2 regions of the Pradoshia sp. Z5_111 genome follow, and region 2 is predicted to be linked to the other one. Evidence: a T-box and tRNA genes for the amino acid it is inferred to sense, from the RefSeq annotation. Region 2 holds a T-box; the other holds one or more tRNA genes.
What was found. A T-box is a leader RNA that pairs with one kind of tRNA and senses whether it is charged. The one in region 2 lies ahead of ileS (isoleucine--tRNA ligase), so its partner is inferred to be a tRNA-Ile.
Positions count from the first base shown of each region.

Region 1 (3,384 bases), on a different contig from region 2:
CATGTTGTTTCTTTGATTTCTTCTTAAGCCAGGACGCATCATTCCATTTATATGAATCATCTAAAGGATATACGACAGATGCAGTATGAGGCCTTATTTCTGAATAAAAAGCATATGGATCACTCTTTAGAGCTATTTCTCCAGATGCTGCTTCAATTTCATATTTATATATATGTCCGTCCAGGTTTTTATCTACCAGAAGCGTCCAAATACCCTGTTCAGAAACTCTTTTTAACTCATAACCTTTACCGTTCCAATTATTAAAAGAACCCACCAAGCGTATCTGACGGGCGTTTGGTGCATATACTGTAAACCTTGTATGTATATCATCATTTACCTTTATCAAATGGGAACCGAACAGTTTATATGCATCATAAAGAGAGCCTTCATGAAACAAATGAACCTGATAATCTGTTGGGATAGCATTAGGCATATTATCACCCTTTCTAGAATTTTCTCAATATACTAATTAAACTACTTATTCTGTAACTAAATCAAATGCAAAAATTGTTAATTTAGCTACAAAAAGCTCTATTCCACTACTTTTTGGAATTAGTAAGATAAATTAACAGGCTTCAGTATAATATATCCATAATATAGTCTATAGAAACTTAAATACTATAAATATTTTATTATATAGGAAAAATATGAACGGAGTGGTTCCACCACTCATGAATGAGTTTATTACTTTTATGTAAGAAGATATTAAATTATTTGTTTATTATATTATTTATCTATAATATACAAAATATTCTTATAATTCAAGACCAAGAGGGGAACTTAGATACTTTGGCATATATATATGTCGTTCACCATAGAACTTTAGGATATACAATCGAGGAAAGGATGATTTTGTTGGGTATATTCTTCTGAGGGCTTCTTTATATCGATTGAGGATTTAAGAATTACTATATTCTTTAAAGGAGAACATTATTCGTGAAATTTTTATATAAAGACAAACCTTTACAATTACTTTTTATTTTCTCATGGATCTACTAATTAAAGCAAGACCTAAATAAATAGTACCCTGTCAGAATACTATAAGAAGATGTCTATGCGAGCGTTCAATTGCTTACTTATGTTGATTTATGAATCAAATGAGGGCTTATCGTGAGGCATATTTGTGGAGGTTCGAACAGTAACATTAGTATAGAGTAAAATGACAATAGCTTATAGCGAAATTTTTCTTAATTCCCAAATGGGAAAACAATTCAAGAATTGACTCACACATATATTCAAATTACAGGTAGAAGTGGATTTTCAATTGGGTTGATATAATCCTTACTAAAGAGATCTTGAAATTTTACATGGTATTCCTCTTAAAAATACATGATAATCAGTTCGGCTGTATTCTCGCACTATTTTAGACTTTAACTGTCATTAGAATCTTATCTTTGCCTTCTTATAAGGCGTTTAGGAGACAATGTATTTAACGGACAGAACTTCTTTGGCAGCTATGTTTTAATAATTAAGATTTCATTTAATAAAATGATATATAAAAAAACCATGTACATGATGTACATGGTTTTTATGACCCCTACGGGATTCGAACCCGTGTTACCGCCGTGAAAGGGCGGTGTCTTAACCGCTTGACCAAGGGGCCAAATGGCGGAGAAGGAGGGATTTGAACCCTCGCGCCGGTTACCCGACCTACACCCTTAGCAGGGGCGCCTCTTCAGCCTCTTGAGTACTTCCCCAAATATGGCTCCGCAGGTAGGATTCGAACCTACGACCGCTCGGTTAACAGCCGAGTGCTCTACCACTGAGCTACTACGGAATAATGGTATATGGGCCTAAATGGACTCGAACCATCGACCTCACGCTTATCAGGCGTGCGCTCTAACCAGCTGAGCTATAGGCCCGAAGTAAAATTTGGAGCGGGTGAAGGGAATCGAACCCTCATCATCAGCTTGGAAGGCTGAGGTTTTACCACTAAACTACACCCGCACTCTATGGGGCGGCTGATGGGAATCGAACCCACGAATGTCGGAACCACAATCCGATGCGTTAACCACTTCGCCACAACCGCCGTGCATTGTTTTTTAAGTTATGGTGGCTCAGGACGGAATCGAACCGCCGACACAAGGATTTTCAGTCCTTTGCTCTACCGACTGAGCTACTGAGCCGTTTTGTATCTTTTTATTTCTCTGATGCTGCTCAATGTCTTACTGATGAGCTAACATTTTATAAATGGCGGTCCGGACGGGACTCGAACCCGCGACCTCCTGCGTGACAGGCAGGCATTCTAACCAACTGAACTACCGGACCATTTATTGCGGGGACAGGATTTGAACCTGCGACCTTCGGGTTATGAGCCCGACGAGCTACCAGACTGCTCCACCCCGCGACAATAATAATTTGTTTCCATATACTACAAGGTATTTAAGGTATATATGGCGGAGGAAGAGGGATTCGAACCCCCGCGCGGTTTAACCCGCCTCCCGGTTTTCAAGACCGGTCCCTTCAGCCAGACTTGGGTATTCCTCCATATATATTGGTGGACCTTGTAGGACTCGAACCTACGACCGGACGGTTATGAGCCGTCTGCTCTAACCAGCTGAGCTAAAGGTCCTATTTGGTAGCGGCGGAGGGGATCGAACCCCCGACCTTACGGGTATGAACCGTACGCTCTAGCCAGCTGAGCTACACCGCCAAATATTGAATCCTATTAAAGTTTATAATGGTGGAGCCTAGCGGGATCGAACCGCTGACCTCCTGCGTGCAAAGCAGGCGCTCTCCCAGCTGAGCTAAGGCCCCATAAGTTTTAGATGGTCGGGAAGACAGGATTCGAACCTGCGACCCCTTGGTCCCAAACCAAGTGCTCTACCAAGCTGAGCTACTTCCCGATATAATGGCGCGCCCGAGAGGAGTCGAACCCCTAACCTTTTGATCCGTAGTCAAACGCTCTATCCAATTGAGCTACGGGCGCATTTTTGCAAAAAACTAGTGCCGAGGGCCGGTCTCGAACCGGCACGGTAGTCACCTACCGCAGGATTTTAAGTCCTGTGCGTCTGCCAATTCCGCCACCCCGGCATATAACTTGGCATTGGAGCGGAAGACGGGATTCGAACCCGCGACCCCCACCTTGGCAAGGTGGTGTTCTACCACTGAACTACTTCCGCATATAAGTGCGGGTGAAGGGACTTGAACCCCCACGCCGTAAGGCGCCAGATCCTAAGTCTGGTGCGTCTGCCAATTCCGCCACACCCGCATTTTATAAATGGTGAGCCATGAAGGACTCGAACCTTCGACCCTCTGATTAAAAGTCAGATGCTCTACCGACTGAGCTAATGGCTCGTACTGATGGTGCCGGCAAGAGGACTTGAACCCCCAACCTACTGATTACAAGTCAGTTGCTCTACCAATTGAGCTACACCGGCTTAA
Region 1 covers NZ_JBZCPQ010000006.1:501-3,884, reverse strand. Annotated here, with positions in the region: gene glgB (1,4-alpha-glucan branching protein GlgB) at 1-433, opposite strand, end outside; tRNA gene AC4D4A_RS13230 (tRNA-Glu) at 1,532-1,603, opposite strand; tRNA gene AC4D4A_RS13225 (tRNA-Ser) at 1,607-1,697, opposite strand; tRNA gene AC4D4A_RS13220 (tRNA-Asn) at 1,703-1,777, opposite strand; tRNA gene AC4D4A_RS13215 (tRNA-Ile) at 1,789-1,862, opposite strand; tRNA gene AC4D4A_RS13210 (tRNA-Gly) at 1,874-1,947, opposite strand; tRNA gene AC4D4A_RS13205 (tRNA-His) at 1,954-2,029, opposite strand; tRNA gene AC4D4A_RS13200 (tRNA-Phe) at 2,051-2,126, opposite strand; tRNA gene AC4D4A_RS13195 (tRNA-Asp) at 2,192-2,268, opposite strand; tRNA gene AC4D4A_RS13190 (tRNA-Met) at 2,274-2,347, opposite strand; tRNA gene AC4D4A_RS13185 (tRNA-Ser) at 2,395-2,487, opposite strand; tRNA gene AC4D4A_RS13180 (tRNA-Ile) at 2,496-2,572, opposite strand; tRNA gene AC4D4A_RS13175 (tRNA-Met) at 2,577-2,653, opposite strand; tRNA gene AC4D4A_RS13170 (tRNA-Ala) at 2,682-2,757, opposite strand; tRNA gene AC4D4A_RS13165 (tRNA-Pro) at 2,770-2,846, opposite strand; tRNA gene AC4D4A_RS13160 (tRNA-Arg) at 2,853-2,929, opposite strand; tRNA gene AC4D4A_RS13155 (tRNA-Leu) at 2,948-3,033, opposite strand; tRNA gene AC4D4A_RS13150 (tRNA-Gly) at 3,048-3,122, opposite strand; tRNA gene AC4D4A_RS13145 (tRNA-Leu) at 3,130-3,211, opposite strand; tRNA gene AC4D4A_RS13140 (tRNA-Lys) at 3,222-3,297, opposite strand; tRNA gene AC4D4A_RS13135 (tRNA-Thr) at 3,305-3,380, opposite strand.
Region 1: it encodes a tRNA-Ile, which carries the amino acid that the T-box ahead of ileS (isoleucine--tRNA ligase) is inferred to sense. The anticodon was not compared.

Region 2 (3,384 bases):
TTTTACCTGATCAACCAAATCATTTAACTTAATGAGCATATACTGGTCCACTTCACGAAGATTCTCGTAAGAAACAGCATCACGCTCTGCGCTAAATCCGCTCAGGTTTCCAAGCAGGAATCTGAATGTGTTACGAATTTTACGATATACTTCGGATACTTGTTTCAGGATATTATCAGAAACACGTACATCAGCCTGATAATCGACACTCGCTACCCAAAGACGCAGAATATCTGCACCCATTTGATTAATAACTTTTAATGGATCGATTGTATTGCCAAGGGATTTACTCATTTTGCGCCCTTCACCATCCAGTGTAAATCCGTGGCTCAATACCTCCTTGTAAGGAGCTTTACCAGTAACAGCAACAGACGTGATTAAAGAGGAATTAAACCATCCGCGATACTGGTCTGAACCCTCAAGGTAAAGGTCAGCTGGTCTTCTCAAATCTTCTCTTGCTTCAAGAACTGATTGATGGGAGGAACCAGAGTCAAACCATACGTCCATAATATCTGTTTCTTTCGTAAATAAGCCATTCGGGCTGCCTTCATGTGTAAAGCCTTCTGGGAGAAGATCTTTTGCATCTTTCTCAAACCAAACAGTGGAACCGTATTGTCGGAATAAATCGGATACATGCTTAATCGTTTCATCCGTAATGATTGCTTCCCCATTCTCTGCATAAAACACCGGAATCGGTACGCCCCATGCACGCTGACGGGAAATACACCAGTCTCCACGATCACGAATCATGTTAAATAATCTCGTTTCACCCCATGCAGGTACCCATTTAGTTTCTTTGATCTGCTGCAATAAATCTTCACGGATATTATCAACAGAAGCAAACCATTGGTCAGTCGCACGGAAGATTGTTGGCTTTTTCGTTCTCCAATCATGTGGATAAGAGTGTGTTATGAAATCAAGTTTTAACAGAGCTCCGACTTCTTCAAGTTTATCTGTGATTTCTTTGTTTGCTTTATCATAGAATAATCCTTCAAATCCAGGAGCATCAGAAGTCATATGACCTTTTCCATCCACTGGGCAGAGTACACCAAGATTATATTTTTGACCTACGATAAAGTCATCCTCCCCATGTCCTGGAGCAGTATGAACACAGCCTGTACCTGCATCAGTTGTTACATGCTCTCCTAAAATAACCAGTGAGTCACGATCATACAATGGATGTTTAGCGACTACATATTCCAGTTCAGCACCCTTAACAGTCTTCTCAACCTCAGCATTCTCCCATCCAAGTGTTTCTTTAACGGAAGGCAATAATGTTTCAGCCACAATATATTTTGTACCGTCCACATTCACAAGTACATAATCAAGGCGTGGGTGAACAGCAATTCCTAGGTTAGCTGGAATGGTCCAAGGTGTCGTTGTCCAAATAATGAACTTTGCTCCCTCTTCCACTGCTCCTTTGCCATCCTTCACATCAAATGCAACAAAGATAGATGCTGATTTTTTGTCGTGGTATTCGATTTCCGCTTCAGCCAGTGCAGATTCACTGGAAGGAGACCAATAAACCGGTTTTAATCCTTTATAGATATAGCCTTTTTTCGCCATATCACCGAAAACTTTGATTTGCTCAGCTTCATATTCAGGTTTCAGTGTGATGTAAGGATTTTCCCAGTCCCCTCTTACGCCTAAACGTTTAAATTGAGTACGCTGTTGATCAATTTGTGTATAAGCATATTCCTCACAAAGTTTACGGAATTCAGCGATTGTCATTTCCTTACGATTTACTTTTTTGTTTTTTGTTAGAGCTGTTTCAATTGGTAAACCATGCGTATCCCAACCTGGTACATATGGCGCATTATAACCATTCATAGATTTAAAACGAACAATAAAATCCTTTAAGATTTTGTTCATCGCATGCCCGATATGGATGTTTCCGTTCGCATAAGGAGGTCCGTCATGCAGCACAAATTTAGGAAGGTCCTTTGTGCGCTCCTGTACTAATTTGTAAATATCTTTTTCTTCCCAACCTGCTTGAACTTCCGGTTCTCTTTTTGGTAAATTACCACGCATTGGAAATTCTGTTTTAGGCATCAATAATGTGTCTTTAAATTCCATTCCATTCACTCCTTAAACTTCCGTTAAACGATTTTCATAAATAAATACAAAAAAGCCTCTTCATCCCGGTAAAGGGACGAAAAGGCTATATTTCCGCGGTACCACCCTTTTAGAATATTGCCTGACAATATTCCTCTTGGTATTCGTAACGTGAATGACTCGCCGCTATTTACTGCCAGTATACTGGGTTCAAAAGCAGACTCAGGGATGATCTTCCAACCAGATTCTTTTACCGGACTCCCACCTTCCCCGGCTCGCTACAAAAAGTATGATCTGATGTACTGTTCCCGTCTTCGTTTTATCATTTTTTGATTAGATTTGTTAAGATATTATATTCAATAACTTATGATAAAGTCAAGACCTTACATTTCTTCTTCATTCAGGTCGATATCAAATTCAGTGGCATCCACGTCATATTTAAGAAGTTTATCCCAGTCTTCACTATTTAATAAATCAAGCTGGGCTTCAACTAGCATTTTAAAACGCATTCTGAATACTTTAGATTGCTTTTTAAGATCTTCAATTTCAATAGCAATTTTTCGTGCTTTAGATAAAGCCTCATTGACAATTCGGTCAGCATTTTTTTCCGCTTCCTTCATAATCAATTTAGCCTCTTTTTGAGAATTACGTTTGACATCTTCTCCGGCTTCCTGAGCAATGACGATTGATTTATTCAACGTTTCCTCAATGCTGGAGAAATGCTCAAGGCGTTGTTCCAACTCTTCCACTTTAGCTTCAAGATCTTTCTTATCTCGAAGGACCAACTCGTAATCTTTAATTATTTGGTCAAGAAACTCATTTACTTCATCTTCATCGTAACCGCGGAATCCTCTGCCGAATTCCTTGTTATGTATGTCTAGCGGTGATAATGGCATAGACTGCACCTCCGAATACTGATTCTTCTCTTAATTATTATACTATGCTTTCGACAGTAATGGTGATATTCCTTCTAAATTCCTGATTATTTTTGTATTCCACACTTTATTTTCCATTTATCTTTCTTTGTTTTTCCTTCAATGGAAAATATCTTCATTCTTCCTATCCCACGAGTGGATAACACATCACTTTCTCTGATTTCATATGATGGATTATCGACTTGTTTCCAGTTTACCTTAACACGCCCCTGCTGTACGAGTGTTTGGCTCTTTTGCCTCGAAATATTAGCAATAGCCGACAATATCGTATCAATTCTCATGGAGGAAACCGTCACTTGGCATTCCTTCCATTGCTCAGTAACCGTCATGACTTGATCAGCAGAGATTTCCTGAAACTTTACCCCCGCATTGCCCATTTTAGATATATTCATTT
Region 2 covers NZ_JBZCPQ010000004.1:316,361-319,744, forward strand. Annotated here, with positions in the region: gene ileS (isoleucine--tRNA ligase) at 1-2,076, opposite strand, end outside; T-box leader at 2,146-2,379, opposite strand; gene AC4D4A_RS11055 (DivIVA domain-containing protein) at 2,439-2,951, opposite strand; gene AC4D4A_RS11060 (YlmH family RNA-binding protein) at 3,038-3,384, opposite strand, start outside.